Regions from separate parts of the Aminobacter sp. P9b genome, predicted to be linked through region 2. Evidence: predicted binding sites of a transcription regulator. Region 2 holds the regulator's gene; the other holds the start of a gene.
What was found. Region 2 encodes HrcA, which represses chaperone genes, less so after heat shock. Its sites were predicted from a motif close to GTTAGCACTCNCNNNNNGNGAGTGCTAAC; they were not measured.
Positions count from the first base shown of each region.

Region 1 (15,727 bases), 1.0 Mb from region 2:
AATGGAGGGCAGAGCACGGCCCGCCATGGACCCGAGCCTCGGTACGGCCGCGAGAAGCGCGCGCGTGTAGGGGTGGCGACCATTGCCGAATATCTCTGCGGTCGGTCCGTCCTCCACCACGTCGCCACGCAGCATGACGAGCGTGCGGTCAGCGACTTCCGCCACCACGCCCATGTCGTGGGTGATGAAAAGAACCGCCATGCCGGTTTCTTCCTGCAGTTCCTTGATGAGGTCGAGGATCTGGCCCTGGATCGTCACGTCGAGAGCCGTCGTCGGCTCGTCGGCGATGAGCAGCTTCGGCCGCGTCGCAAGCGCCATGGCGATCATCACGCGCTGCCGCTGGCCGCCGGAAAGCTTGTGCGGATAGGCGTCGTAACGCTCCTTCGCATTGGGAAGGCGCACCTTCTCGAACAGGCGGATCGTTTCCTGCCGGGCCTCGGCAGAGCCGATGGAAAGATGACAGCGAATGGCTTCGGCGATCTGCTCGCCCACTGTCATCATCGGGTTGAGCGATGTCATCGGCTCCTGGAAGATCATGGCAATGTCACCCCCGCGGACCTTTCGCATCTCCTGCTCCGGCAGCGCCAGCAAATCACGACCCGCGAGTCGGATTTCACCCTCGATGCGGCTGCCGCGCGGTGGCAGGAGCCGCATGACGGACAGTGAGGTCACGCTCTTGCCCGATCCGCTTTCCCCGACGATGGCGAGCGTCTCGCCCGCCGCGACGTCGAAACCGACATTGCGGACGACCGGCGTCCACGGCGAATAGATGTCGGGCCGGAACGATGTGGTGAGATCGCGGACGGATAGAACAGGCTTCGTCATTCGGGTGACCTATCTTCGGTGGGTTGCCATACGGTCCGGAGAACCAATCACATCCGGCGTGACATGCGTGGATCGAGAAGATCGCGCAGTCCGTCGCCCAGCATGTTGACGCTGAGCACGACGAGGGCGAGCGCGAAACCCGGCGCGAACACCGTCCAGGGCGCGCGCGGCAGATACAAGCGCGACTGGGCGATCATGCTTCCCCAGGTCGGAGTTTCAGGTGGCACGCCTGCGCCGAGGAAAGAAAGGGTCGATTCCACGATGATCGCTGAGGCGCAAATGTAGGTTGCCTGCACGATGAGCGGCGGCACTGTCGAAGGCAGGATGTGCCGCACGAGGATGACAGGGAGCCGCGTTCCACCAACCTGCGCCGCCTCGACATAGGGCGCCTCGCGCACCGAAAGCACTACGGAGCGCACGAGGCGCACGACCCTGGGTATCTCCGGAATGACGATGGCGAGCATGACAACGCCGACCGAGGCGCGCAGGACGGCCACCAGCGCGATAGCGAGCAGGATGGCGGGAATTGCCATCAGCGCGTCCATAACCCGCATGATGACCGGGTCGGCCTTGCGGAAATAACCCGCGATCATGCCGATCACCACGCCAATGGCGATAGAGGAGACTGCAACGACGATGCCTACCGCAAGCGAGACTCGCGCGCCGTGAACAACCCGTGCAAAGACGTCGCGTCCGAGATGGTCGGTGCCGAGCCAGTAGCGCGCCGAGGGTGACTGGAGCCGCTCGGACGGCATCATCGTTGCAGGATCGCCAGCGAAAAAGGGTGCCAGCAGCGCGGCAAGCGCGATGGCGGCGAGAACCGCACCGCCGGCAATCATCGTGGGATGGCGGCGCAGGAACCGTGGGATTCCCGCCCGGACGGGGGAGCCAACTGAGCGGCATTCGTCATTCTTGGCGACCTTTCGTCAGTAGCGGATGCGGGGGTCGATCAGCGTGTAGGACAGATCGGTGGCGAGGTTCACGAACACGTAGATGCCGGAGAAGACCAGGATGACGCCCTGGATCACTGGGTAGTCGCGGCGGGCAATGGCATCGACGACGAGGCGGCCGACGCCCGGAATGTTGAACACTGTTTCCGTCACCACCACGCCGCCGATAAGCAGCGCGATGCCGATACCGATCACGGTGGCGATGGGCACCCCGGCATTGCGCAGCGCGTGCTTGACGAGAATGCGCGGCACGGCCACGCCCTTGGCGCGTGCAGTACGGATGAAGTCCTCCGACAGGACCTCGAGCATGCTCGTGCGGGTGATGCGGGCGATCAGCGCGGTGTAGGTCATGCCGAGCGTCACCGAAGGCAATATGAGGTTGCGCGCCCAAGGCCAGATCCCCTCGCTGATCGGCGTGAAGCCCTGCACCGGCAACAGTTTCCACTCGATGGCGAAAAGCCAGATCAACATGTAGCCGAGGACGAAGGCCGGTAGCGAAAAGCCCATGACCGAAAACAGCATGAGAAGCCTATCGACCGTCGTGCCGGCCCGGTGCGCGGCAATGACGCCAAAAGCGATGGCGATCGGCACCGCGAACGCTAGGGTCGCGATCGCCAGCGATACCGTGGCCTCCATGCGCTGCATGATCAGCTGAGCCACCGGTTCGTTGGAATAGATCGACACGCCGAGGTCGCCTTCCACGACATCGCCCATCCAGCGGAGGAATTGCACCGGCAGGGGATCGTCAAGTCCGAGCATCTGTCTCAGCTGCGCGATCTGTTCGGGCGTAGCATTGTCGCCGGCAATCACCGCCGCGGGATCGCCGGGCGCGAGATGCAGCAGCATGAAGACCATGAGGCCGACCAACCCCATCACAATCAGCGTCGCGCCCAGCCGGCGCAGAATATAGATGATCATGCGCGCGTCCTTTTCGATTGAAAATCAGACCAGCTGTCGCCCTTCGACTTCGCCGTCCAGCGGCCAGATCGGCCGGATCACCTTTCTCCAGGGGTGGCGGCGGTAGTCGGTCGGCAGCAGGCCGTCGCCGGTCGCGTAGATCACCTCCTCCGAGATCGGGGCGAAGGCGGCGTGGAAATGCTGGTTGGACTTGACCACCAGCAACCGTTCGCCACGCGGGTCGATGCCGAGATTGGCGAAGAGGTCGATCCCCATCGCCTGACAGCGGTTGGACACCAGCACCGCGCCTACTCCTTCCAGGGTACGAATGCCGACCGCGTCGCCGAGATCCACCGGAGAGCCTGCGAAGGTCTGCTGCGCGCCGGGCACGCAGGCGAGCACCTCCACCTCCGCATCGATGGGCTGGGCGGAGGCCCAGCAGGCCTTGCCACCGAAGCGCAGCTTGATCCGCGCGCCCGGACCGGCGTCGAAGGCAAGGCGTACGGCCATCGGATCCCAGATAGGTCCGACCGAGGCGGAGGAAACGCCGCCCGTGATAAGCAGCCTCAGGAAAGTGGTGTTGTCGGACGGCGCACCGCCACCGGCATTGTCGGAAGTGTCGGCAATCGTCACCGGCTTGGAGGCGCTGGCCGCGATCTCCAGAGCGCGGGCGACCGCCGCCGACGGTTCGAGGAAGCGTTGCGCGGAGATTTCCTTGATCGCCGCCATTTCCTCGCCGAATTCGCGGGCAAGCCGGTCGCCCAGCGGCTTGTTGCCATCGGTGATGACGAGAACGCGCGCACCGTTGTCCGGCACGTCACCGGAGGGAAAACCGTGTCCAAGCGAAATTGAAAGGACGCCGTCCTTGCCTTCCAGCGCCATTGCCTTGTCGACGATACCGCGCATGGGCTGCGTCGTCGTCGGATAGGAGGCGATGACGCGGGTGTCCCACAGTGATTTCACCGGGCGGATCTGCTTGCGGATCGTCGCGAGAACGAGGCTGACGACCTCCTCGCCGCGTTCGACGAAGTCGGTATGCGGATACTCCTTGTAGAGGACGATGATGTCGGCGAGTTCGCAGCGCTTCACCGTGAAATGGCAGTGGGGGTCGAGTTCAACGCCGATCACCGCGTCCGGCCCGGCTATGCGGCGGACATGTTCGAGAAGGTCGCCCTCGCAATCGTCGTAGCCGTCGGCGACCATCGCGCCGTGCAGCGTGAGGATCACGCCGTCCAGGGGCAAAGCGGCGGACAGTTGCTCGAGGATTTCGGCGCGGATGCGCTCATACGCATCCCGCGTCGCCTTGCCGTTCGGCGTGGACCAGAAACAGGACCCTGGAATGAATGTGTAGCCCTCGGCTTCGGCGCGGCGGCGGGCCACCCAGAAGGCGGCGGTCTGCATGGTGGGTTCGGCGGGATGCTCGCCGGGCCGCCAGGCCTGCTCGTCGAGAAAGGTCTGGTAGCTGGTCGCCATCGGCGAGAATGTGTTGGCTTCGAGTGACAGACAGGCGGAGAAGATGCGCATAGGCCTAAAACCTTGACTGGAAAAACTCGGATTCGCTGACAGAATCCGCAGACGCTTTTGGTTAAACAGAGGGCTTGTCGGCGGCATGGAGCCGGGCGCGGTTCCGCGCCCGGCCATGTCGAGGGCGTCAGCCGCGCGAGACGTTCCAGAAGGGCACGAGATCGGGCAGCCCGATCATGCCGTTGACGTCGCTGCGCATGGCCGCCGTATCAAACCACTGGCCGAGATAGACGTGCGGCACGAAATTCCAGGCGTTCTCCTGCATCTCGTGGGCGATCTTCTGGCGCGCGGCGAGATCGGGAGCAGCAGCCCAGGCGTCGCGAAGCTGTTCATGCTTCGCATCCTCCGGCCATCCGAACCAGCCCTTCTCGCCCGTGGCGGCATGACCCGCCAGCGCGATCGGGTTGTTGTAGGCGCTGCCGGAAGCATAGGTCATGAAAATGTTCCAGCCGCCTTCGGATGCCTTGCCCTTGTTGGAGCGGCGGGCGACGATACCGGCCCAGTCTAGGGGCACGAGTTCGACGTTGACGCCAGCCTGGCGAAGCCATTGGGCGAGGAGCAGCGAAGCATTGCTGAGCACCGGCAAGGTGGTCTGCTGCATGATGACGAGAGGCGTCCCGTCATAGCCCGCTTCCTTGAAGAGGGCCGCGGCCTTCTCGATGTTCTGCCCGCCCTTGAACCAACCGGTATTGGCATCGCTTTCCATCGTCGTGCCGCAGGCGAAGAGCGAGGCGCAACCCTTGTAATGTTTCGGGTCGCCGAAGGTCGCCTGCATGACGGCTGCCTGATCGATGAGGTACAGCATCGCCTGGCGCGCCTTGACGTTGTTGAAGGGCGGCTGGAGCGTGTTCATGCGCAGCCAGCCCATAGCGCCGGTCTTGTTCAGCACTTCGAGCTTCACCGAACTGTCGCCCTCGAGCTGGCTCAGCAACTCCGGGGAAATCTTCTCGATGAAGTCGATCTCGCCAGCCTGGAGGGCGGAAACCGCCGTTTGCTCGTCGGGCATGTTCTGGAGGATGATGCGTTCGAATTTGGCGACCTTGCCGCCGGCGAAACCCGAGGCGGGCTCGGCAACGGCAACGTAATCCGGGTTACGGTCATAGACATACTGCGAGCCGGTACGGGTCTCGGCGCGGTTGAACATGTAGGGACCGGAACCGACAGCTTCGGTGATCGGTTTGCCCGGATCGGTCGAGGCGTCGGCCTCGCGCATGATGAAGCAAATCGACGGCGAGGACTTGCCGAGCCATTCGAGGATCAGCGGATAAGGCTCATTGAGGACGATGGAGAAGGAGTTGTCATCCTTGGCGGAAACGTCGGCCACGCGCTTGAAGAGATGCTGTCCGGCGCCGTCGCGGGCGCCCCAGCGCTTGATGGAAGCGACCGCGTCGCGGGCCGTGACCGGCTGGCCATCGTGAAATTTCAGGCCTTTGCGCAGGATGAAGACATAGGTCAGGCCATCGTCGGAAACAGTGTAGTCCGAAACCAACTGCGGCCGGGTGATCGAATCCGCGTCGTGACCGAACAGCGTGTCGTAGATCAGCGCGCCGTGATAGGCGGTGATGCTGGCGGTGGTCGCGATCGGGTCGAGCGATGCCAGGTCGGCGTGCATGACGCAACGCAACGTTGTCGACCGGGCAGTGGCAAAAGAGAAACGTGGAGCGGCGATCAGGATGCCGGCAAAAGCGGCGCCCTGCAGAAGCGTGCGGCGAGTAGTTTTCATTTTTATCCCCCTGGTGATTTGCCGGGGTCCACGGACGCGCCTCCGCAAACCTTGATGAAAAGATGACAGCAGACCGGGATCGAGAATTTTATTTTTCAGCCATGTTGTTTTACTTTTCGACGTTTTTTCATCCGCCGGTTGCGGAGAGCGCCAGCTGAAAGCCGAGCAGCGACAATTCTTCAAAGAGAATGGCTTTTTTTCAAAATTCAATCGCCGACTCTCCTGCCACAGTCCGGGGCTCCAGATGTAACGAACGCGGGAAAGTGGGCCGTTCCCTAGCCGCGTCATTGCCCCGAAAGCACCCCGGTATGAACGAACGCCTTTTGCGCAAAGACGACATGAAAGCCGCCGCAATCCAGGGGCCCCTCATTCTGATATCGCCCGACATCACAGACAGCGCCGAGCCGGAATATGCCGTCCGCGCAAATTATGCCGAGGCTATCGCCGAGGCGGGGGGCGCCCCCTTGATCCTGCCCTGCGAAATCGCCTTTCTGGAAACGGCACTCGCCGTCGCCGACGGCATCCTGATCGCAGGTGCGAACCCGGGCGCCGATGTGACCAACAAGCGGACCGAATTCGAGAAGGCACTGGTCCAGGGTGCGCTGGCGCGGCAGATTCCGCTGCTGGGCATTTGCCACGGCATGCAACTCATCGGCGAGCATCTGGGCGGACATGTGGTGCGCGACGATCCCGCACTTCTTGCCGAAGTGACGCCGCATATTCCGCAGGCTGTGCCGAACGCGGTCGCGCACGAAATCCTGATCGAACCCGGCAGCCATCTCGCCCGCTTGAGCGGGGCAACCCGCGCAGACGTCAACAGCTTGCACCGCCACGCACTGGCGGATACCGGTCGCTTCAGGGTCGCGGCGCGCGCTCCGGACGGCGTGGTGGAGGCGATCGAGGCGGACGGTCAAGGCTTCTGCATGGGCGTGCAGTGGCACCCGGAATACCGGCTGACAGAACTCGACCGCCGCATGCTGGCAGGCTTCGTCGGGGAATGTTCGGCGAGAGCGCGGACGGTGGCGGAAGGCGGCGTCGCCTCGCGGCTTGCCGCGCTCGGGCTTGCCCTTCCCGATGCACCGGTACCGCCCGGCGCTTTCGTCGGCGCTGTGCGCCAAGGCAATGTCGTCACGGTCTCCGGCCAGGTGCCGCTGAAGAATGGAACCGTGATGAAGATCGGCAGGCTCGGCCAGGACGTGTCCCTCGAAGAGGGGCAGGACTGCGCACGCTACGCGCTCCTTAACGCTCTCGCCCAACTCGGCAAGGTGGCCGGCGGACTGGAGCGCGTCGCCGGCTTCGTCCGCCTCGCGGGCTATGTCGCCGCTGCCCCGGATTTTACCCGCCACGGGGCTGTGATCGACGGTGCCTCAGAACTCTTGCGAACGCTTTTCCCGGAAAACTGGGCCCATGCCCGCGTCGCGCTCGGTGTTTCCTCGCTGCCGCGCGGCGTTCCGGTCGAGATTGAACTCTCCGCAGTGCTGAAGGAGGGGGAGTGAAATGGCGAAGGTTGCCATCATCGGGGCGGGCGTCGTCGGAACCGCCTCCGCCTATATGCTGTGCAAGGCTGGCCTGGACGTCACGCTGATCGACCGCAACCCCGGTCCGGCGCAGGGCGCAAGCCGCGCCAACGGCGCGCAGCTCTCCTACGCCTATGGCGATGCGCTAGCCTCGCCCTCCTTCCTCGCCCACATGCCGGAAATCCTTCTGAGGCGCGATCCCGCCTATCGCGTGCGGCTTCAGGCCGATCCCGAATTCCTGATCTGGGGTCTCCGCTTCCTCTTCAACAGCCTGCAATCACGCTTCATCGCCAACACACGATATCTGCTGCAAATGGCGGCTGAAACAAGCGATCTGCTCGGGGATGTGCTGAGGGAATTCGACCTGTCCTTCGACTACCAATCCTCCGGCAAGATGATCCTCTATTCGACCGCCGCTGCTTGCCAGGCGACTGCCGGCACGCGTCGGCTCAAGCAGTCGATGGGTATCCGGCAGGAAGTGCTCGACCGCTCCGGGGCAACCGCCATCGAACCCGCGCTCGCCCATTACCCGGACGAGATCGCGCGGGTGATCTACAGCGAAGGCGACGCCACCGGCAGGCCGGATGTCTTCTGCACCACATTCATCGAACGACTTCGCGAGCGCTACGGCCTCAAGACCATTTTCGGTGAGGAGGTCGAGAAAATCCTCAGCCATGCCGGCCGCGTGAGCGGGCTTGCATTCCGCTCCCGCGAACCGCTGGCCTGCGATCTCGCTGTCGTCGCCTCCGGGTACTCCATGGAACTGCTACCCTGGCGCGACCGCCTGCCAGGCGCGCTTTGGCCGGTACAGGGATATTCCATCAGCGCGCCAGCCACCGAGAAGGCGATGCGCGTATCGATCACCGACCTCCAGCGCAAGATCGTCTTCGCGCGGCTCGGAAATACCGTACGGGCGGCAGGGCTGGCCGACATAGGGGCGCGACCTCACCACTTCAATGGCGAACGATTCGAGAGCTTCCGCTCCGCTGCCGTGGAAGCCTTCGGGCAGAGTTTCGCCCATTCCAGCAACGCCGACCTCAACGCCTGGTCGGGCGTACGCCCGTGCACACCCTCCTCGCGACCGCTCATCCGGCCCGGCAGCCTGAAGGGTCTCTATCTCAATCTCGGCCACGGCACACTTGGCTGGACACTCTGCCTCGGCTCGGCCAAGCGGCTGGCCACCGTCATCAAGGAAACCAAATAAAGCCGTTAAGTATAGAACGTTTCAAAATTCGCCATCTTCTATAAAAACTCCGTAGACATAGTAATCAGGAGATCGGCGGGATGACGGAAGACGGAGTTGCGGTGGGGCCGGCTGGGACGGAGTATGTCCGATGGCTGGACGGGCTCTGGGCGGAAAGGCTTCTTTCCGTGCAAGACCGCAAACCGGATATTTCGGTCGGCATCCTGCTGTGGCCCACCTTTCCGATGATGTCGCTGGCGGGCATCATCGAGCCACTCCGTCACGCAGCGGATTTCGGCGACAATTCCCGTCCTCTCCACTGCCGCTGGTCGATCATGGGCAAGCCGGATTATGCGGCCGTCGCCAGTTGCGGCATTCGCGTGCAGGCGGACTCGCCCTACATCAATCCGACGGATTTTGACTACGTCATCGTTGTCGGAGGCCTTTTGCCACGCCTGAGAACCGCCCCTTCCACCCACCGCGATTACATCCGCGTCGCTGCTTCGGCCGGCGTAACGATCGTCGGCGTCTGCACCGGCGCGTTCATCCTCGCACAAGAGGGACTGCTGGTTGGAAGGAAGGCCGCCATCCACCCCTATCACCGGGACGATTTTCAGGTCGCCTTCCCACGCCAGCCCCTGTCGACCCGCGACGATTACCTGATCGAGAACGGCCGGGTGACCGTGCCCGGCGGCATTTCCATTTTTTCGCTGATGACCGAACTCATCCGCAACCATTGCGGACCGGATCGCGCCGCCAAAGCCGTCTACCAGCTGTCGCTGACGGATCAGAAAAGCATGAGCGCCTTCGATCAGGAACGGGCATCATCGTTCCGCCATGTCGGAGATGCCCGTGTCCAGCGGGCTGTCGTTTTCATTGAGAGCCGCAAGGGCCGCGACGTCTCCCCGGAAATGGTGGCCGCCTCCGTCGGTCTCTCTCCCCGACAGTTCGCACGGTTGTTTCAGGATCATATCGGCATGACGCCGAAACACTTCATCCTGGAAACACGTCTCCGGTACGTGCATTTTTTGCTTGAGAACAGCGTCCTTCCCATTACCGCCATTGCCTTCGAGACGGGCTTTGCCGACTCGGCGCATCTGGCGACCGCTTTTCGTAAGAAGTACAACACCTCGCCGAGCGAGTTCCGTCACCGCCGAAGTTGAGCGGAGACCGTGACGGTGGGGTGGGATCACACACCCCCTCATGCGTGCTCGGCGATCACCGCGAGGAAGGCGGGGCCGTAGCGGTCGAGCTTGGCTTCGCCGACACCGGGCACGCTCGCCATCTCGGCGCGCGACGCGGGTCGCACCGCTGCCAGCTCGATCAGGGTCTTGTCGTGGAAAATCACATAGGGTGGCACGTTCTGCGTGCGCGCAATGTCGGTGCGCTTGCGCCGCAGGGCCTGGAACAGATCATGGTCCGCATCGGGGACAGAGGACTGTGCCGTGCTGCGCGCAACCTTGTCGCGTTTGGCGTGCGTTGGCGCCGGTACGCGCAGCATCAGCGCCGGCTTGTCGCGCAAGAAGTCGCGGCCGGCGGGTGCGATCGACAGGCCGCCATGACCTGTGAGGTCGACGTCGATGAGGCGCAGCGCGATCAGTTGGCGCAGTATCGCCCGCCACGTGCGGTTGTCGTGCTCGGTGCCGATGCCGAAGGTGGAGATGCGGTCATGGCCGAACTGGGCGATGCGCTCGTTGTCGACGCCCAAGAGCACGTCGACAACATAGGCTTGCCCGAAACGCTCGCCGGTGCGGTAGATGCACGACAGCGCCTTTTGCGCCGCAATGGCGCCGTCGAACAATTTTGGCGGCTCCGCGCAGGTGTCGCAATTGCCGCATGGTTCGCTATGGTCACCGAAATAAGACAGCAGGACCTGTCGGCGGCAGCTTGCCGTCTCGGCCAGCCCCAGCAGCGCATCGAGTTTCTGCCGCTCCATGCGCTTGCGCTGGTCGGGCGCCTCCGACTCCTCGATGAAGCGGCTGCGCAGCGCGATGTCGTCGTAGCCGTAAAGCATCAGCGTATCGGACGGCAGGCCGTCGCGCCCGGCGCGACCGGTCTCCTGATAATAGGCCTCGATGCTGCCCGGCAGGTCGATATGGGCGACGAAGCGCACGTCCGGCTTGTCGATGCCCATGCCGAAGGCGACGGTGGCGACCATGATGACCGCCTCGCCATGCTGGAAGCGCATCTGGTTGGCTTCGCGCGCCGCCTTGTCCATGCCGGCGTGATAGGCCAGCGCATCGTAGCCGAGGCCCTGAAGCCAGGCGGCGGTTTCCTCGGTCCGGCGTTTCGACAGGCAGTAGACGATCCCGCTCTCGCCTTCATAGCGCTTGAGGAACTCCTTGAGCTGGGCGCGCGGATTGTCCTTTTCCTCGATGGCGTAGCGAATGTTGGGCCGGTCGAAACCGGCGATGAAGGCGTCGGTCTCGTCGATTTCGAGGTGCGACAGGATTTCCGCGCGAGTCGGCTCGTCCGCAGTGGCCGTCAGCGCCATGCGCGGGGTGCCGGCAAAGCGCGAAACGACAGCGTCGAGCTGGCGATAGGAAGGACGGAAATCGTGCCCCCACTGCGACAGGCAATGCGCCTCGTCGATGGCGATCAGCGACAGTTTCACGCCGTCCAGCAGCTCCAGCACATCAGGCCGCAGCAAGGTTTCAGGTGCGACATAGAGGAGGTCGAGCGCACCAGTGCGGATATCGTGCCACAGGCTGCGGCGCCCGTCGGGTGAAAGGTCGGAGTTGAGCCCCGCCGCCCGCACCCCAGCTTGGCGCAGTGCCGACACCTGATCGGCCATCAGCGCCAGCAGCGGCGAAACGATGAGCCCCATGCCGGGACGGACGATTGCGGGGATCTGGTAGCACAACGACTTACCGCCGCCGGTCGGCATCAGCACGAAGGCGTTGTTGCCGGCGATGACATGCTCGACGATCCGCGCCTGCGGTCCCCTGAACGCATCATAGCCATAAATGGTCTTGAGAATTTCGAGGGCGGTGGCGGTCATCGGTGGCTGCAACGGAGAATCATGGAAACGTCCTTCATAGCAGCTTCGCCGTGTCAGCGATCGTTGATGCGCCTTTCTGTCGGGCTCCTTGCAACAGTTCGTCGGTTTGCTCCTCAGGCCGAGTGAACGTCGTGGTCGGGGCTTGGCCTGGTAAAGCCCAGCCTGGCCAAGCCCAGGCGAACCTCCGGTGCGCTCATGAACAGTTTCCACAAAAGCCCAGTCCGATAGTTCTCGATCATCGCAACAATCGGCCCCTGATTGATGGCGAGGCAGGTTCGCGCGTACCAGTTCCGGTTCTCGCAGAACGCGTCGACAAAACCGAAGCGGCCCCAGATGCGTTTACCCGGCTTGGCCAGGAAACCGCGCAAGGCGGACATCGCCTGATCGGGCATGTAGGGAAAGCTCGACAGGGCGGCACTCGGCGTGATGACGCCAATGTCCCTATCCGGCGCATGCGCGACATAGCCCGTAGGGCCATGCGATGCGGTCAGTCCCCAGCAATCGGCACCATAACCTTGATGGCCATGGGGGTTGAGTACGCAATGCCGATGATTGATCCGCGCGTGGCGAACGTTCTGCTCCCAATAGTCGGCATGGCGGTCTCTCAGCGCTCGCGGATCGAGGCCGCAGAAGGAATAGTGCGCGAAAAACAGCGGGCCGCCAAAATCCGTTCCGAGCGGCAATTCGATGCCGTGATGTTCCCGCCTGTTATGAAAGGCTGGTCCGGCCGCAAAACCGTTGTGGTAGCAGCCGGGATCGATTGCGTGATGCTGCGATCCCGCCGCCAGCACGAAAGCAAGCAGGCACTCGTTCCAGCCTTCGATCGGGTTGTTCATCGCCCATCCGTGCTTCGGGCTCCAGTGCCAATAGAGCTTGCCCTTCCGCTGAAACCAGTCCCATTCGGCCTGCGCCAGCAGCGCATTCACACGTCCGCGAAAACGCTGTTCCCCGCCTGCGCTCCGGTCGAGATATTCGCGGGCGCAAATCAATCCCTGGAACAGAAACGTCGTCTCGACAACGTCAGCACCGTCGTCCTTGCGTCGGAAGGGAATGGTGGCACCGGTGCGGCCGTCGATGAAATGCGGGAACATGCCGTGGTAGCGCGGCGAGCCCTCCAGCAAATCGAGCATGCGATGCAGGCGGCCCAGCGCTTCAACGCGATCAACCCAGCCGCGCTCGACCGCGACGATGATCGCCATGATGCCGAAGCCGGAGCCCCCGATCGCAACGAGATCGTTTGGTTTGTTGCCTGTCGTCTTCAGGCGATCCCGCGCAAGGCCGCTGACGGGATGGCCGCCTTCCCAGAAATAGCGCACGGTCTGCCGCTGCACGAGGTCAAGCAATGCGTCATCGGCAAGCATTGACGGATCGGGCGCAAGGTCGGGCATGCGAGGCAAGGAGCTGCGTGGGCTTGGCAAACTTAAAGGAACCCCACCTAACGAAACCAGGCGTCGGCAGCCGCGCGTCGCGGCCTCGCATGGGCCAAGGGCCGCCCGCAACAGATCAGCCTATTGGCCTCACCGGAAATCGGCGGCGGTCAGGGTATAGTAGGTGCGCCGACCGTGGGAATAGGCCTCGCGTGCGACATCGTAGATTGATTTGCGCGCTGCGTCGAAGGCCGTCAGGCATTCTGATTCGGACAGCTGCGTCCTGCCTGCCCTGGCCCCTGCTTTCGCCAATGCGCCGGCTTCGACGAAGAAACGCACTTCGAACATGCCGTCATGACCGATGAAGCGGACAGCTTTTTTGGCTTCGTCGAAGCTGCGGCTCGGATTGAGAAAAGCGAGCGTCATGAGTTGCCTGCCGTGGTGCTGTTAGGTCCAAGTGCCTCCAACCTGATCCGTTCCCTGCGGCGCCCGGCGTTGCGACGATTGAGCGACATCATCCCGCTCGTTGCGTCCGACCGGGTCATGCCCGTCATTGCCTGGCCGTCGACATGTACCGGTATGCCGGTGAAGACATGGTAGACGGTCCACGAACGATCCACCTCGATGCGCCGCCCGACCTGGTGCTCGATGGAGCACGGCGCCCCGCCTTCATTGTCCCAGATGGCGATCGCGGCCGCATCGCGTCTGCGTTGGCTTTGGTTGATGCGGTCATTCATGGTCGTGACCTTCCTTCATGGAGTGCGTCGGTATCGATAGCCCCGGACTGGCCATGATGCCTTCACCGGGGCCGGGGATACCGCAACGTTCCGGTCCGAACCGGAATGACACCGATGCTGCCAGTACATCCGTGGTCAGCGTCAGGTTTCATTCCAGGATTCGAACCGAGCGACAGGCGCGCCGGATCGGCGTCCTGTATTCGCTATCGAAAATTCGGTGGTGAATGGCGGGTCGAAGGTCTCTGACACCGCGAAAAGCCAAGTCGGCCAAATCAACGAAATCCATATATACGCCGATTTATGATATTTATCAAGGATACATCCGGAAATTATAATTCTTAAATAAATCTTTTGGTGCTAGTTTTAAACATCAAAAAACAGAATGGATCTTTCTATTTTAAAAAAGCATCCAGATTATACTAAAAAATCCGATCAATATTATCCCGAAATTTCGGGCCAATCTGGAATTATTTTTGGCACTCCTATCATTCGAGTGCCAAGGGCGCTATATATGTGCGGTGGTCGCCCTATGCGCCGGCCGCAGAAAGAATCTCATGAAATTCCGGCCGCTTCACGATCGCGTCGTTATTCGACGCGCCGAAGGCGATATCAAATCCAAAGGCGGCATCATCATTCCCGACAATGCCAAGGAAAAACCCCAGCAAGGCGAAGTCATAGCCGTCGGCCCCGGCCCACGCGACGACGGCGGCAAGCTGATCCCGCTCGACGTCAAGACCGGCGACACGGTGCTGTTCGGCAAATGGTCGGGCACCGAGGTCAAGATCGACGGCACCGATCTCCTGATCATGAAGGAGGCCGACATCATGGGCATCGTCGACACAAGCGAAGCGGCCAAGAAGGCCGCCTGAACCGGCTGCGGCCTCAAGAACGAACTGGACGAAAAATCATGTCTGCCAAGGAAATCAAATTCTCGACCGATGCCCGCGACCGCATGTTGCGCGGCGTCGAACTGCTCAACAACGCCGTCAAGGTGACGCTCGGCCCGAAAGGCCGCAATGTCATCATCGACCGCGCCTTTGGTGCGCCGCGTATCACCAAGGACGGCGTCACCGTCGCCAAGGAGATCGAGCTTTCCGACAAGTTCGAGAACATGGGCGCGCAGATGGTGCGCGAAGTGGCCTCGAAGACCAACGATCTCGCCGGCGATGGCACAACGACAGCAACGGTGCTCGCCGCGTCCATCCTGCGCGAAGGCGCCAAGCTGGTAGCCGCCGGCATGAACCCCATGGATCTCAAGCGCGGCATCGACCTTGCCGTGGCTGCCGTGGTCAAGGACATCCAGGCTCGCGCCAAGAAGGTCAAGTCGTCGGACGAGATCGCCCAGGTCGGGACCATCGCCGCCAATGGCGACGCCACCGTCGGCGCGATGATCGCCAAGGCGATGGACAAGGTCGGCAACGAGGGCGTCATCACCGTCGAGGAAGCCAAGACCGCCGAGACCGAACTCGACGTCGTCGAGGGCATGCAGTTCGACCGTGGCTACCTCAGCCCCTATTTCGTCACCAATGCCGACAAGATGCGTGCCGAACTGGAAGACCCCTACATCCTCATCCACGAAAAGAAGCTCGGCAATCTGCAGGCCATCCTGCCGATCCTCGAAGCCGTGGTCCAGAGCGGCAAGCCGCTGCTGATCATTTCCGAGGATGTCGAAGGCGAGGCGCTGGCGACACTGGTCGTCAACAAGCTGCGCGGCGGCCTGAAGGTCGCCGCCGTCAAGGCTCCGGGCTTCGGTGATCGCCGCAAGGCGATGCTGGAAGATATCGCGGTTCTGTGCGCCGGCCAGATGATCTCGGAGGATCTCGGCATCAAGATCGAGAACGTCACCATCGACATGCTTGGCCGGGCCAAGCGCGTGCTGATCGACAAGGACACGACCACGATCATCGACGGCGCCGGCGACAAGGCCGGCATTGCCGCCCGTATCGCGCAGCTGAAGATGCAGATCGAGGAAACCACCTCCGATTACGACAAGGAAAAGCTGC
Region 1 covers NZ_CP150082.1:508,496-524,222, forward strand. The annotation lists gene WHT83_RS02610 (ABC transporter ATP-binding protein) at 1-825, opposite strand, end outside; gene WHT83_RS02615 (ABC transporter permease) at 873-1,694, opposite strand; gene WHT83_RS02620 (ABC transporter permease) at 1,752-2,693, opposite strand; gene WHT83_RS02625 (M81 family metallopeptidase) at 2,718-4,313, opposite strand; gene WHT83_RS02630 (ABC transporter substrate-binding protein) at 4,324-5,919, opposite strand; gene WHT83_RS02635 (Atu1372/SO_1960 family protein) at 6,258-7,415, shown strand; gene WHT83_RS02640 (FAD-dependent oxidoreductase) at 7,417-8,640, shown strand; gene WHT83_RS02645 (GlxA family transcriptional regulator) at 8,721-9,782, shown strand; gene recQ (DNA helicase RecQ) at 9,821-11,620, opposite strand; gene WHT83_RS02655 (glucoamylase family protein) at 11,734-13,119, opposite strand; gene WHT83_RS02660 (DUF1488 domain-containing protein) at 13,138-13,413, opposite strand; gene WHT83_RS02665 (hypothetical protein) at 13,410-13,724, opposite strand; gene WHT83_RS02670 (co-chaperone GroES) at 14,279-14,593, shown strand; gene groL (chaperonin GroEL) at 14,632-15,727, shown strand, end outside.
Region 1: the regulator HrcA is predicted to act here: its motif matches at 14,197-14,225, upstream of WHT83_RS02670 (co-chaperone GroES).

Region 2 (15,727 bases):
AGCGCAGCTTGTCGGCGTTGAACTCGTCCTTGCCGATCGACGTGCCCAGCGCGGTGATCAGCGTGCCGATCATTTCCGACGACAGCATGCGGTCGAAGCGCGCGCGCTCGACGTTGAGGATCTTGCCACGCAGCGGCAGGATCGCCTGGTTCTGGCGCGAGCGTCCGCTCTTGGCCGAGCCGCCGGCGGAGTCACCCTCGACGATGAAGATTTCCGACTTGGCTGGATCGCGCTCCTGGCAGTCGGCGAGCTTGCCGGGCAGCGAGGTGATGTCGAGCACGCCCTTGCGGCGGGTCAGCTCGCGCGCCTTGCGGGCGGCTTCGCGTGCCGCGGCGGCTTCCACCACCTTGGCGATCAGCGTCTTGGCTTCTGCCGGGTGTTCCTCGAACCAGGTGCCGAGCGCCTCGTTGACCAGGCTCTCCACCACCGGGCGGACTTCCGACGAAACCAGCTTGTCCTTGGTCTGCGACGAGAACTTCGGATCGGGAACCTTGACCGAAAGCACCGCCGTCAGGCCCTCGCGGGTGTCGTCGGCGGTAATCGATACCTTTTCTTTCTTGGCGATACCCGAGGTTTCGGCGTAGCCGGTCACCTGGCGCGTCAGCGCGCCGCGGAAGCCGGCCAGATGGGTGCCGCCGTCGCGCTGCGGGATGTTGTTGGTGAAGGCCAGTACGTTCTCGTGGTAGCTGTCGTTCCACCACATCGCCACCTCGACGGTGATGCCGTCGCGCTCCGCCCTGATCGCGATCGGAGCGCCGATGAGCGGCTTCTTGGCACGGTCGAGATACTTCACGAACTCGATCAGGCCGCCGTCATAAAGCAGTTCCTGGCTCTTGATGTCGGCGTGGCGCTTGTCGGACAACAGGATGCGGACACCCGAATTCAGGAAGGCGAGCTCGCGCAGCCGGTGCTCCAGCGTGCCGAAGTCGAATTCGGTCATGGTGAATGTTTCGGACGAGGGCAGGAACGTCACCTCGGTGCCGGTCTCGTCGCCGGCAACGCCCGTCACCTTCAGCGGCGCATCGGCATTGCCATGCGTGAAGCTCATCTCGTGGATCTGGCCCTTGCGGCGGATCTTGAGCTTCAGCCAGACCGACAGCGCGTTGACGACGGACACGCCGACGCCATGCAGGCCGCCCGAAACCTTGTAGGAATTCTGGTCGAACTTACCGCCGGCATGCAGCTGCGTCATGATGACCTCAGCCGCCGAGATGCCTTCGCCGGTGTGGATATCGGTAGGAATGCCGCGGCCGTTGTCGGTCACGGTCACCGAACCATCGGGATTGAGCGACACCGTGACCAGCGTCGCGTGGCCGGCCAGCGCCTCGTCGATGGCGTTGTCGACGACCTCGTAGACCATGTGGTGCAGGCCCGAGCCGTCATCGGTGTCACCGATATACATGCCCGGACGCTTGCGGACCGCATCCAACCCCTTCAAAACCTTGATGGAATCTGCGCCGTACTCGGCTTCGGCGCCGGGAAGGTTCTCGGACTGGTCGCTCATGAAAAACTTTCGTCTGACTGCCGCAGGAGGACGCGGCAGAATCGGCCCCGAATCGCACGTCCGTTGATCCCCAGATATAGGGGTTAAGTGTGGTTTTTCCAAGTTTTACGGGCCTGTTCGGCGTGGATAACGGCGCACGCCGGGGTGCTCCCGGCATGCCCATGGAGCGATGTTCTTGCGCCTCGAATTGCCGCCTGTTTGGAACTTCTGGCCGGCAGGTCTGTTGATGTCGGTCGTTTTGTGATCCTAACTGCCGGCCGCCACTTGTTTTCATCGTACGGCCCTCGTTTTTTAACTGAGAATTGCGCCCGCCCTATGCCAACAACCCTTCCGTCAAGAGCTGATTCCGCGGGTCTTCACCCCACCCTCGAGGGGGAGATGAACGGCCGCATCGCCGCATTGGATTGGGCTGCCACGCCGCTCGGCCCGATCAGCTCGTGGCCGGCCGTCATCCGCATGAGCGTCCGCATCATGCTGTCGTCGGCGGTGCCGATGTGTCTGATGGTCGGACGCGAAGGCATCATGATCTACAACGACGCCTACGCCCCGATCGCCGCGGGCCGACATCCCGCCTGCTTGGGCAGCTCCGTTTTCGACAGCTGGCCGGAAGTTGCGGAGTTCAACCGCGCCGTCGTGACGAAGGTCCTCGAAGGCGACACCGTGACCTTCGAGGACCAGGAGTTCGTGTTCCGCCGCAACGGCCTTCCCGAACGCGTCTGGCTCGACCTCGACTACAGTCCGTTGCTGGACGACGACGGCAGCGCGGTTGCAGCACTCGCCATCCTCGCCGAGACGACCAAGCGTGTCCGCGCCGAAAAGGCGCTTGCCCGCAGTGAGGAGCGGTTGTCGCTGGCGCTGGCGGCCTCGGGAATCGTCGGCGCGTGGGACATGGACATCTCCAGCCGTTGGATCACCGCCGATGCGCGTTTCGCCCAGATGTTTGATATCGATGTCGCCGATGCCGAGCGCGGCATTCCACAGGCACGCTTCCTTGAACGGATCCACGAAGCCGACCGCGACCGGGTGCTGAAAGCCATCGAACAGGCAATTGCCGAACGCGGCGAACTCAGCGTCGAGTACCGCCTCCCAGGTGCAGACGGCGCGTTCCGCTGGGTATTGGCCACCGGCCGGGTGGTCGGCGATGCGGAAGGTGGCGAGCGCCTGCCCGGCGTCGTCATCGACATCACCGAGCGCAAGGCGTTCGAGGCCGCGCTCGCGGCAAGCGAAGCCGGCTTCCGCACGCTTGCCGATACCATGCCGCAGATGGTCTGGTCGACGCGGCCCGACGGCCATCACGACTACTACAACGCCCGCTGGTACGATTTCACCGGCATGGCGGAAGGGACGACCGACGGTGCCGGCTGGAACGGCATGTTCCATCCCGACGACCAGGAGCGGGCCTGGAACCTCTGGCATCACTGCCTGGCAACGGGCGAGCCCTACCAGATCGAGTACCGCCTGCGGCACCACAGCGGCGAGTATCGCTGGACCCTCGGACGCGCCCTGCCAATCCGCAACAAGGCCGGCGATATCATCCGCTGGTTCGGCACCTGCACCGACATTCACGAAACAAAGCTGGTCGCCGAGGAGCGCGAGGTGGTTGCGCACGAGCTCAGCCACCGCATCAAGAACATCTTTTCGGTCCTCAACGGCATTATCGGCCTGTCGGCGCGTTCCTATCCCGATCTCAAGCCGCTAGCCGACGAATTGCGCCAGCGCATCGTCGCCATGGGCAAGGCGCATGATTTCGTCAGGCCGCACAGCGCGGCCTCCCGTCCGATCGCCAACAATTCGTCGCTGCAGGCGCTGGTTACGCTTCTGCTCGCGCCGCATGTCGGCGCCGATGCCGGCCGGTTTGCCTTCGAAGGCGACGATGCCATCATCGACGATGCGGCGGCCACGCCGCTGGCCCTGCTCATCCACGAACTCGCCACCAACGCTGCCAAATATGGTGCGCTCGCCAGCCCCGGCGGTCGGGTCGTGCTGAGTTCGGCCGAATCCGGGGACGATTACCGCCTGGTCTGGAAGGAGACCGGCGGGCGGCCGCTGGAAGGCGAGCCGCAAGCCGAAGGCTTTGGAAGCCGCCTGGTCAAGCTCAGCGTCGAAGGCCAGCTCGGCGGCAAGCTCGAGCGCAACTGGCAACGAGACGGCCTTGAGGTGTCGATAGTCGTGCCTAAGAGCCAGCTCAGCCGTTCGTCGACACTGCGCCGCTGATACAGGCAGCCGGTGCCGCTATCAGGGTTCGTCGGTAAGCTGGACGTTCGAATTGTCGGCGAAAAGCCTAAGCCGCACCGGTGGCTCGGCAGGGAGGCTATGGCGCCGCGCTACCGCATAGGCGATCGCCTGCCGCAATTCCTCGTCGATGACAGGTTTCGGCATCACCCCGAGCGTGCCGGGAATACCGTCGCCCAACTGCGAGGGATTGGCGGTCATGTAGAGCACCGTCACCCCGAACTGCTCGGCTAGGACGCGACCGACATGCGACCCCGTCGGTCCGTCGCGGAGATTGAGGTCGACAAGCGCGACCTCGGCCATGTGCGCGAGGTTGAGCGCCGCCGCGGCGTCCATGGCGATGCCGACGGGGTGATGCCCCAGTTCTTCGAGTACGCTTTCGATTTCGGTGGCGACGAAGATCTCGTCCTCGACCACCATCACTTTGCAGTTCGTCATTTTCCTACACGTGGGTTCCTGTTGGCTTTTGACCTGAGGGGCCAACGACCATGGCTGCAATAGGTTGCATTCTAGTTGCTGGAATCTGGTGCAGCGGCAGTTTGTCGCCCGCCTTTTCGGTCGGGCGACAAGGTTCGATCAGGCCGCACGCAACGGCTTCAGCGCTTCGCTCCAGCGGAACAGCTCTTCGAGCATCGTCTTGGCGCTGTCGTCGATCAGCGCGTTCGACTTGAACTCGCCATTCTCGTCGAGGTGCTGGGTGAAGGCCGGGATCGCGATTGCCTCGGGGATCGGCATGATCTTGACCGAGGTCAACAGCAGTTTTTCCGACTGCACGGCGCGCAGGCCGGCCGAAACGCCACCATAGCTCAGGAAGCTCGCCGGCTTGTAGTTCCATTCGCGGGACAGATAGTCGATGGCGTTCACCAGCGCCGGAGCGGCGAAGTAGTTGTACTCGGGCGTCACGAACACGAAAGCGTCGGCGGGCTTGATCGCCTCGGACCACTGCCTGGTGTGCTCGTTCTCGTACTGGCCGAGGCGCGGGTGCTTGGGTTCGTCGAAGATCGGCAGTCCGAAGGCGTCGATGTCGGTGATCACGGGGTCGAACTTGCCGTGCTCGCGTGCAAACGCTTCGAGCCAGCGGGCGAAAACGGGGCCGACGCGACCGGGGCGGGTGCTGGCCACGACGATATTGAGCTGGTGTTTCAAGATTTCAGTCCTTGGTGGGCAGGTATCAAATGGTGACCTGCGGGAGATAGTCGCCTAGACCCTCCAGTGACAAGAAGGCACCTTTTGGTAACCGGTCACATCTGGGTCATCTTGCGGCTCGGTCGCATGGACGCATGCCTCCGCCGCACCTACATTGGGCGGGTGAGGCAGAAAATTTGATGGATACCAGACCGGAACCCTTCGTCCCGCCGGCGCCGATACCGCGCACCAAGCCGCCTTCGACGCTGGAGATGATGCGGATCGTCTACCGCAACCCGCTCGAACTGTGGGGCGAGCCCTCCTATAACGAGCCGTGGATCTCGGTTTCGGGCGTCGGCGGCCCGCTGGTCATCGCCAACGATCCCGGCCTCATCCGCCACGTCTTGGTCGACAACGCCAAGAACTACAAGATGGCGACCGTCCGCCAGATGATCCTGCGACCGATCTTGCGCGACGGACTGCTGACCGCCGAAGGCGACGTCTGGAAGCGCTCGCGCAAGGCCATGGCGCCGGTCTTCACCCCGCGCCACATCTTCGGCTTTGCCCAGCCGATGCTCGCCCGCACGCTCGATTTCGTCAAACGCTACGAGGATGCCACCGGTACGGTCGATGTCGCCCAGGACATGACCATGCTGACCTACGAGATCCTTGCCGAGACGCTGTTTTCGGGCGAGATCGCCGGCGAGGCCGGCAGCTTCGCCCATGAGATCGACCGGCTGTTCGAGACCATGGGCCGGGTCGATCCGCTCGACCTGTTGCGCGCCCCCGAATGGCTGCCGCGCATCACCCGCATCCGCGGCCGCAAGACCATGGCCTATTTCCGCAAGATCGTCACCGACACGGTGGCGATGCGCAGCGACAGGCTGGCCCGCGCCCCCGCTGGCGTGCCGCAGGATTTTCTCACCCTGTTGCTGCGCGCAGAAGGCCCGGACGGATTGTCCCGACAGGAGATCGAGGACAACATCATCACCTTCATCGGCGCCGGCCACGAGACCACGGCGCGCGCGCTTGGCTGGACCATCTATTGCCTCGCCGAAGCCACCTGGGAGCGCGACCGCGTCGAACAGGAAATCGACGAGGTGCTGGCCCGCGAACCCGACCCGGTGAAGTGGCTCGACGCCATGCCTTACACCCGCGCTGTCTTCGAGGAAGCGCTCAGGCTCTACCCGCCGGCGCCCTCGATCAACCGCGAACCCATCGCCGACGACGATTACAAGGGGCTGAAAATCCCCAGGAAAGCCCAGGTGCTGGTCATGCCCTGGACGGTACACCGCCACCGCAAGCTGTGGGACCGCCCCAACGCCTTCATGCCAGAGCGCTTCCATCCCGAGAACAGGGACAAGATCGACCGCTACCAGTACCTGCCTTTCGGCGCGGGTCCACGTGTTTGCATCGGCATGAGTTTTGCCATGCAGGAAGCGATCATCGCCCTCGCCATTCTGCTCTCCCGCTTCCGCTTCGACACCGTCGCCGAAACCAAGCCGTGGCCGGTGCAGAAACTCACCACCCAGCCGCAGGGCGGCCTGCCGATGCGGGTGACCCGCCGCTAGGCGCCCCAGTCTGCACAATCGAGGGTCGATCTTCGGTCAGCACCCCCACCCCTAACCCCTCCCCACAAGGGGGAGGGGACGATTTCATCGCGGTTGCCACTAGGACAGTCAAAGATCAGCGCTGGCGACCGCGCCTCAGGGTCCCCCTCCCCCTTGTGGGGAGGGGTTAGGGGTGGGGGTAATCACAAGACGCCGCAGTACAGGCCGTCTTGCCCCTCAGACCAGCGCGAAGACGCGGGCCGGGCCGCCGGTGCCGCCGCGCACCTTGGGCGCGCCGACCACGATGGTCGCGCCTTTGGCCGGCAGCTTGTCGAGATTGGCGACGCCCTCGATGCCGTAGCGCCCAGCCGGCAGCCAGGTGTTGTGAACGGCGAAGTCGGGCGAGGGGCCATGGTCGAGCGACAGGGTGTCGACGGCGATCGCCTTGACCGTCGGCTTCTCGAGCAACAGCTGCGCCGTCTCGACATGAAAGCCCGGGAAATGCAGCGTCTTGCCGTCGGCGCCGACATTGCGGAATTTCTCGGTCGCCACATGCGCGCCCCAGCCCGACAGCAGCGCCACCACGGCGCCCTCCGGCAGCTCGCCATTTGCAGCCTCCCACGCCTTGATGTCATCGGGTGTCAGCTGCGCGTCGGGATTGTCGGCCGCCTTGGTGCGGATGTCGACCACGACAAGCGGCGCGATCAGGTCCTCGACCGGCAATTCCGCCACGGACTTTCCGTCGGCGCTGAAATGCAGGGGCGCGTCGATATGCGTGCCGGTGTGCTCGCTCACCCGCCATTCGTTCAGGTTGAACGTGTCCTTGGCATGGCTGAATTTCTGCTCGATAAACAGCTGTTGTCCGCCAAAATAGGTCGGGAACTGTTCCCACAGCTCATGGGTCAGGTCTTCGGCCTTGTGCGGTGGTTCGGCAGCGAACAGCGGCCTCGGCGGCAGGGCCGAGGCAAGCGCTGCGGCCCCGGCGGCAGTGATGGCTCCCTTGAACAGGCTGCGGCGGCTGAGCATGCCGCTCTTGACGGATTCGATGACGCAGTGATGGCACATGATCTCCTCCTGGGGTTGGGCGGGAGAGTGTGTGCCTGCACTGGCGCAGCGGCAAGTGGTGCGCTTTGCACCTGACGCTGTCGCCGTAGAAAAGCGTTTCGCGGAAGTTTCGAACGCCGAAATCGGCTGCCAGCCGGGTAGCGCGGCGTATACTGAGGTGCCAAGGGCGTGGCGGAAAACCGCCGCGCCGGTCAGGAGGCCCGAATGCCAGCTCCGTCCCGCGCGCTTCTAGTCCGCATCGCTGGCCGCGTCCAGGGCGTCAGCTTCCGCGTCTGGACACAGCGCGAGGCGCAGCGCCTCGGCCTGCGCGGCTGGGTGCGCAACGAGCGCGACGGTTCGGTCAGCGCTTTGATATCAGGCCCGGACGAAGCCGTGGCGTCGATGCTGGACGCGTTTTGGCAGGGGCCGCGCGGCGCCGATGTCCGAAGCGTCGTGCCGGAGCCGGCCGATCCGTTGGGCGTGCCGGCCGGCTTCGACATCACCGGCTGACAACTCGTCAGGAGCGAACCGAGCGCCTTACGGCTTGGGGAACGGCTCCACCGTGCCCTTGAGCTTGATGGTGATCGGCTCACCGAAGCGATCCTTCGACTTGCCGGCCGGCACGCGGATCCAGCCTTCGCTGACGCAATATTCGCTGACGTCCTGGCGCTCTTTGCCGTTGAACAGGATGCCGACGCCCTGCTCCAGCGCTTCCGCGTTGAAAAAGGGGCTGCGCGGGTCGTTGCTCAGGCGGTCGGGAAGGGTCATCGATATCTCCAGTATTTCAAGGCGTCCATGCCGACGCGAAACGCGATTGCCCGCGCCGCGGCAGGCTTTGCGAGCGCTGTTAAGGGCATTGGCCATCGGGGTAAAGGCCCGCGCTCAATTCCGTCCCTGGAATGCGTTCTCGACATGCACCGGCCATCGCCTCGGCAGCACCGCCACCATGTCGAAGCGTATCGAAAGTTTTCCATAGTCCGGCTGCCGCGCCAGCCACAGGTCGGCAGCGCCTTCGATGCGGCGCTCCGAGCCATAGGCCACGGCCTCCATCGCCTCGATCAGCGTCTTGCGTGCTTTCACTTCGACGATCAGCACAAGGTCGCCACGCCTCGCGATCAGGTCGATCTCGCCGAGCTTGGTCCTGTAGCGCCGGGCGACGATGCGATAGCCCTTGAGCATCAGCGCGAGCGCAGCCAGCCATTCGCCGCGATGGCCGCGGCCCAGTGCCTTCTGCCGGGCGAGCCGGTCAGTCACCGGCCCCTTCCTTGAGTTCCAGCAGCCGGCGGTAGAGCACGGGCTTCTGCTGCCCGGTCATGCGCGCGGCTTCCGCCGCCGCCTTCGACGCCGGCATCTCCTTGGCCAGCGAAACCAGCAGCTTGTCGATGTCCTCCACCGTCTCGGTTCGCTCCTCGGGCGGTGCCACGCAGATGACGACCTCGCCCTTCGGCGTGTCGGCCTCGGCATAATGCGCGGCGAGTTCCGCCAGCGTGCCGGTGCGGATTTCCTCGAAGGCCTTGGTCAGCTCGCGGCCGATCGCCGCCTGGCGCGTGCCGAGCACCTCAGTCATCGCTTCCAGCGTGTCGGCCAGCCGGCGCGGCGATTCGAAGAAGATCAGCGTGCCGGGCACCGCCTTGACCTCTCCAAGCCGGGTCCGCTTCTGCCCGTCCTTCACCGGCAGGAAGCCGGCGAAGAAGAACGCATCCGAAGGCAGGCCCGAGGCGGTCAGCGCCGCCAGCACGGCCGAAGCTCCGGGGATCGGCACCACGCGGATGCCATGCGCCTGCGCCTGCTCGACCAGCCGGAAGCCGGGATCGGAGACCAGCGGTGTGCCGGCATCCGACACCAGCGCCACGCTGCGGCCATTCTCCAGCGCCTCGATCAGCCGTGGCCCTGCCTCTGTGGCGTTATGTTCGTGATAGGCGGTCGGCCGCTGGCGGATGCCGTAGCGGTCGAGCAGAACGCGGGTCACCCGCGTGTCCTCGCAGGCGACATGGTCGGCGCCCGCCAGCGTTTCCAGCGCGCGCAGCGTGATGTCGCCGAGATTGCCGATCGGCGTCGCCACCAGATACAGCGCCGGATCGAGCGGCCGTGCCGCGATCTCGGTCTGCCCGATCACAAAAACCCGCTTGTTGTCGCCCGTCTGCACTCAACCCCGCTCGCCGCCCGGTTCAGGAATGGACGGCTTTCGCCCTGTTTGGCACGACGCGCCCCGGCTTGCAAAACATGTGATCGTTTCTGCCTTGGCTTTGCCACAGTGCGGGGCAGAAATCGCGGCCGCGGATCGGAACAGAGATTCGCGGAAAACGGCAAAAGCACCGGCCATGCCCCATCGCTTCGACGCCTTCATCTCCCGTCTCGACGCCGCCACCAAGGCAGCCCCGCCGTCACGACCTGGTGGCGACCAGAACCGCGCCCGCCGCGATCAGCGCGACGCCGAGCCAGTTCGCCGCGCTAAGTCGCTCGCCAAGGAAAATGACGCCAAACACCGCGACAAGAACGACGCTTAGCTTGTCGATCGGCGCCACCTGCGCCGCATTGCCCAGCTTCAGCGCGCGGAAATAGCACAGCCACGACGCGCCGGTCGCCAGCCCCGACAGGATCAGGAACGTGTAGGTCTTGGCCGAAATCGTGCCCAGCGCCTGCGCCTGGCCGGTGGCGGTCACGATGCCGGCCAGCACCAGCAGGATCACCACGGTGCGGATCAGCGTGGCGAAATCCGAATTGACGTTCTCGATGCCGACCTTGGCGAAGATCGCCGTCAGCGCGGCGAAAACGGCGGAAAGTATCGCCCAGAATTGCCAGGTAGAGAATGCCGTAGTCATGTCTGGCTCCGTGAATGTCATCTGTTGGCCACTGGAAAGTTGCTTGTTTGCCTTGTAGCAGTCGCCGGCTTTCCGAAAGTCCCAAAAAAGCAGCAGGCACGATGACGAACGCCCAGGTCCAGCCCTATTCCATCTCCGATCTTCGCGACAGGCCGGAATTCGCCGCCGACGTCGCCGACCGCATCTGGAATGCGTGGTGGCGCGCTGACGGCCATGAACTCGCCTTCATCCAGGGACTGGTGGAAGGGAATTTTTCCTCCGCCGGGCTGCCGCGGGCGCTCGTCGCTCATCGTGGCGCAACCTTCCTCGGCACGGCCCACCTGATCGACAACGATCTCGAATCGCGGCCGCAATATGCGCCATGGGTGGCGGCCGTCTGGGTCGATGAAGCCGCCAGGAAATCCGGCATCGGCGCAGCCCTTGTGCAGGCCGGGGCAGAGGCAGCGTTCGAGCAGGGTTTCGACACCGTCTATCTCTGCGCCAAGCCGGCGGTTTCCGCCTTCTACGAAAAGATGGGCTGGCAACGCATCGAGGAAGGCATCGAAGGCCTCAACGTGTTTTCTATGGAGAGGAAGGCCTGAGCGCAGGCTGGAAGTTGGATCGTTGTTGGCTCAGCGGTGTTGGCGTGGCTTTGTCGGCTTCGCGCTGGACAGAAAGGCATTCTGAACCGCCGAGGCCGGCCGTTCAGTCACGGCATGGATCCCCAGGTCTGCGCAGTTCGCTACGCTCCTGCTCCGCCCGAGGATGACGAGGGAGGCTTCGCGCCGCTAATCGTGGACGCTGGAGATCGAGAATACCTACAACAACTGGTCCAATTGGTGGCACCTGTGCCACCGTTGGGGATTGGCGGTGACTTCGTCATCCTCGGGCGGAGCAGGAGCGTAGCGAACTGCGCAGACCCGGGGATCCATGCCGTGACGTTGAAGCCGGCACTTCGGTCAAATGCTATCACGCTTGCTACCGCACCACGCTCAACGACAAGACCGGCCGCTACCGCGCCAAATCCGCCACCACCGCATCCAGCACGATCATGCCCTCAGGCGTGGCGCGCAGGCGCGAATTGCCGATCGGCGCGACCAACCCTTCGCCCTGCAGGATCGACAGCCGCGCCGAAGACAGCGACTTGCCCGAAAGCTGCTCGTAGCGGGCGAGGTCGATGCCCTCGACGAGCCGCAAGCCCATCAGCAGGAACTCGTCGGCCTCTTCGGAGCGGTTCAGCGTCTCGCCGCCGGTGATGCCGTGGCCCTTCTGCTCAACCAGTTCGGCCCAGCGTTCCGGCATCTTCTCGGCGATGGTGACGATGCGCCTGCCGTCCTCGATGAAGCGCCCATGCGCGCCTGGGCCGACGCCGACATATTCGCCGTAGCGCCAGTAGGTCAGGTTATGCCGGCTTTCGGCGCCTGGCATGGCGTGGTTGGAAATCTCATAGGCCGGCAGGCCGTGCGCCGCCGTGACATCTTGCGTGATCGCATACAGCTCGGCGGCGTGCTCGCCGTCGGGAATCTCGAACTTGCCGGCACTGTAGAGCTGGAAGAAGCGCGTGCCTTCCTCGATGGTCAGCTGGTACAGCGACAGGTGGTCGACGGCATAGCCGATCGCCTGCTTCAGCTCCGCCGCCCACGCATCCGGCTTCTGGCCGGGCCGGGCATAGATCAGGTCGAACGACAGGCGCGGGAAGATCTCGCGCGCCAGGCCGATGGCGTGCAGCGCCTCCTCGACGTTGTGCAACCGTCCGAGGAAGCGCAAATCTGCATCGTTCAGCGCCTGCACGCCCAGCGACACCCGGTTGACGCCGGCGGCTCGATAGCCGCGGAAGCGCTCGGCCTCCACCGAAGACGGGTTGGCCTCCAGCGTGATCTCGGCGTTGCCTGAAATCGTCCAGTTGGCGGCGATTGCCTCGAGCACCGCGCCCACCGTTTCGGGCCGCATCAGCGACGGCGTGCCGCCACCCAGGAAAATGCTCGTCACCTCGCGCGGGCCGGTGCGGGAGCGCATGGTCGCCAGCTCGGTGGCAAAGGCGCGCGCAAAACGCTCCTGGTCCACCGGCTGGTGGCGGACATGACTGTTGAAGTCGCAGTAGGGGCACTTGGCCGCGCAGAACGGCCAGTGCACATAGACGCCGAAGCCGGGGTCGCGGCTGAGCGACGCAAATGCCATCAGGCCGAACCGAGCTTGGCGCGGGCGAATTTCTGGAAGGCGCGGGCGCGGTGCGACAGCGCCTCGGCCTGGCCGGGCTTCCAGCCGTGCTTTTCGTCGGCGCTCATCTCGCCAAAGGTCTTGTCGAAGCCTTCTGGCAGGAACACCGGGTCGTAGCCAAAGCCCTTTTCGCCACGCGGCGGCCACACCAGCGTGCCCTCGGCCTCGCCGCGGAAATATTCGGCGTGGCCGTCGGGCCATGCCAGGCAGATGACGGCGACGAAGCGGCCGCTGCGCTGGTCCGGGCTGGCCGCGCCGCGCTCCTGCATGGCGTCTTCGGTGCGCTGCATGGCCATGGCAAAGTCGCGCGTGCCGTCGGGCTTCTCGGCCCAGTTGGCGGTGTAGACGCCCGGTGCGCCGTCGAGCGCATCGACCACAAGGCCGGAATCGTCCGACAGCGCCGGCAGTTCCGTCGCGGTCGCCGCTGCCAGCGCCTTGATGTAGGCGTTCTGCTCGAAGGTCGTGCCGGTTTCGTCGGGCTCGGGCAGGCCATATTCCTTGGCCGACTTCGCCTCGAAGCCGAACGGCGCCATCAGGTCGGCGAATTCACGCAGCTTGCCGGCATTGTGGCTGGCGATCACGATCTTCTTGTCGGCGAGTTCGCGCATCAGATACCCCATATTTTCGGTTCGGCGATCTCCAGCGAATTGCCTGATGGATCGCGGAAATAGATGGAGCGGCCGCCGTTTGGCCACTCGAAATCGGCTTCGATGGCGATGCCCTTGCCTTCGAGCCGCACCTTCCAGTCTTCGATTTCGTCAGCCGTGCCGGCAAAGCACAGGTGGCCCTGGCCTGTCGTGCCATGCGGCGGCACCGGCAGCCTGGCGTCCGGCTTTGGCGGTTGCCGCGTCGCGTCCGCGTTGAACAGGAGCAACACCCCCTGGCCACAGCGGAAAAACACATGCCGCCCCGGCACCTTGGCGATCCGCTCCAGCCCCATCACCTCGCCGTAGAACGTCTCCGCGGCATCGAGGTCGGCGACGTAGAGGGCGGATTCGAGGATGGCCGAGGGCTGCATGCCGCTTGCCTCAGCCCACCGCCATCTTCTGCAGGTCGACCAACCGGTTGATGCCCTTGCGGGCAAGGCCCATAAGCTGCAGGAATTCTTCCTCCGAGAACGGCACGCCTTCGGCGGTACCCTGGATCTCGACGATTCCGCCCTTGCCGGTCATCACGAAATTGGCGTCGGTGCCCGCTGCCGAATCCTCGACATAGTCGAGGTCGATCACCGGCTGGCCGTCATGGATGCCGCAGGAGATCGCCGCGATATGATCTTTCAGCACTTTCTCGACGCTGACCATCTGGCGCGCTTCCATCCAGCGCAGGCAGTCGTGCAGCGCGATCCATGCACCGGTGATCGAGGCGGTGCGGGTGCCGCCGTCAGCCTGGATCACGTCGCAGTCAACGGTGATCTGGCGCTCGCCCAGCGCCTGCATATCGACGACGGCGCGCAACGAGCGGCCGATCAGCCGCTGGATTTCCTGCGTGCGGCCGCCCTGCTTGCCGGCCGAAGCCTCGCGGCGCATGCGCTCGCCGGTGGAACGCGGCAGCATGCCGTATTCGGCCGTCACCCAGCCTTTGCCGGAATTGCGCATCCAGCCCGGCACCTTCTCTTCCAGGCTTGCCGTGCACAGCACATGTGTGTCGCCGAACTTGACCAGGCACGAACCTTCGGCGTGCTTGGACACGTTACGCTCGAAGGAGATGGCGCGCATTTCGTCGAATTGGCGTTTGGAGGGGCGCATTCGGGTGCTTTCTGTGGCGAAATCGGAAATTGTCGCCGGCTTGTAGCTCCATGGCTGCGGGAGCGCAAAGGAAAACAGGTTCGCTTGTGTCCTGACGCTGGACCCGGCGGTTGTGTTCGCGGCTGCGGGGTCTATATCATTTGAGGCGGAGACCACGAACAGACATGACCAAAGCGGTAACCGACCCCAGCCTGCAGTCGCTCGACATGCGCTCGCGCGACATCTTCCGGCGCATCGTCGATTCCTACCTGCGCGACGGCGAGCCTGTCGGCTCGCGCAACCTGTCGCGCATGCTGCCGTCGTCCTTGTCGCCGGCCACCGTGCGCAACGTCATGAGCGACCTCGAACATCTCGGGCTCGTCTACGCGCCACACATTTCCGCCGGGCGCCTGCCAACGCAGAAGGGCCTGCGCTTCTTCGTCGACGCTTTCATGGAACTCGGCGACCTCTCCGACGACGAGCGTCGTGTCATCGAGGCCCAGGTCAAGGCTTCGGGCGAGGGGGCCACGCTCGAGCACATGCTGACCGAGGCGAGCCAGATGCTGTCGGGCATGTCGCGCGGTGCCGGCCTCGTGCTTGCGGCCAAGAACGAGGTCGCCCTCAAGCACATCGAGTTCATCCAGCTCGAACCGACAAAGGCGCTGGCCGTGCTGGTGTCGCAGAATGGCGATGTCGAGAACCGCGTCGTCGAGCTGCCGCTCGGCGTTACCGTCTCCCAGTTGCACGAAGCCTCCAACTTCCTCAACGCCCATATCCGTGGCCGCACCCTGGCCGAGGCCCGACTTGAGATCGCCCGTATCAAGGACGAGACCAAGGCTGCCCTCGATACGCTGTCGCAGGATCTGGTCGAAAAGGGTCTTGCCGTCTGGGCCGGCGCCGACAGCGGCCTGCCGGCGCGCCTGATCGTACGCGGCCGCGCCAATTTGCTCGAAAACGTCACCGCCCAGGCCGACATCGAGCTGCTCAAGCACCTGTTCGAGGACATGGAAACCCAGGACGGGCTGATCCAGTTGCTCGACCTCGCCGAGGAAGGTTCGGGCGTGCGCATCTTCATCGGCTCGGAGAACCGGCTGTTTTCGCTGTCCGGATCGTCGCTGGTCGTCGCGCCCTATCGCGACAAGGATGCCCGCGTCGTCGGCGCGCTCGGCGTCATCGGCCCGACGCGGCTCAACTATGCCCGCATCGTGCCGATGGTCGACTATACGGCGCAGCTTATTTCGCGCATGCTGAGGTAAGCTGAAACCACGGAGGACGGACCATGGCGCTCGAACAGATCAAGGCCCAGATAGCTGTCCTGCTCCAGGAAATGGTCAACCAGCCCGAGGATTCCCACGAATTGCAGGAGCAGTTGCGCGAGAAGCTGAGCGAACTGCGCGCGCAAGGCTTGCCGCTGCCCAAGGACCTTGTCGATCTGGAAAAGCGCCTCGACGACGACTTCTCCGAGCCGGAGGAATAAGCAGCCAGTGCGCTGCGAACGGGATCGGCCGTTCGCTAGGCCTGGCCGTTCGC
Region 2 covers NZ_CP150082.1:1,524,645-1,540,371, forward strand. The annotation lists gene gyrB (DNA topoisomerase (ATP-hydrolyzing) subunit B) at 1-1,504, opposite strand, end outside; gene WHT83_RS07480 (PAS domain-containing protein) at 1,883-3,718, shown strand; gene WHT83_RS07485 (response regulator) at 3,740-4,174, opposite strand; gene WHT83_RS07490 (NADPH-dependent FMN reductase) at 4,313-4,882, opposite strand; gene WHT83_RS07495 (cytochrome P450) at 5,062-6,432, shown strand; gene WHT83_RS07500 (cyclase family protein) at 6,649-7,476, opposite strand; gene WHT83_RS07505 (acylphosphatase) at 7,681-7,965, shown strand; gene WHT83_RS07510 (DUF3297 family protein) at 7,993-8,223, opposite strand; gene WHT83_RS07515 (YraN family protein) at 8,338-8,709, opposite strand; gene rsmI (16S rRNA (cytidine(1402)-2'-O)-methyltransferase) at 8,702-9,601, opposite strand; gene WHT83_RS07525 (EamA family transporter) at 9,840-10,277, opposite strand; gene WHT83_RS07530 (GNAT family N-acetyltransferase) at 10,379-10,858, shown strand; gene hemW (radical SAM family heme chaperone HemW) at 11,268-12,434, opposite strand; gene rdgB (RdgB/HAM1 family non-canonical purine NTP pyrophosphatase) at 12,434-13,081, opposite strand; gene WHT83_RS07545 (VOC family protein) at 13,081-13,491, opposite strand; gene rph (ribonuclease PH) at 13,502-14,218, opposite strand; gene hrcA (heat-inducible transcriptional repressor HrcA) at 14,383-15,453, shown strand; gene WHT83_RS07560 (hypothetical protein) at 15,477-15,674, shown strand; gene WHT83_RS07565 (calcium-binding protein) at 15,710-15,727, opposite strand, start outside.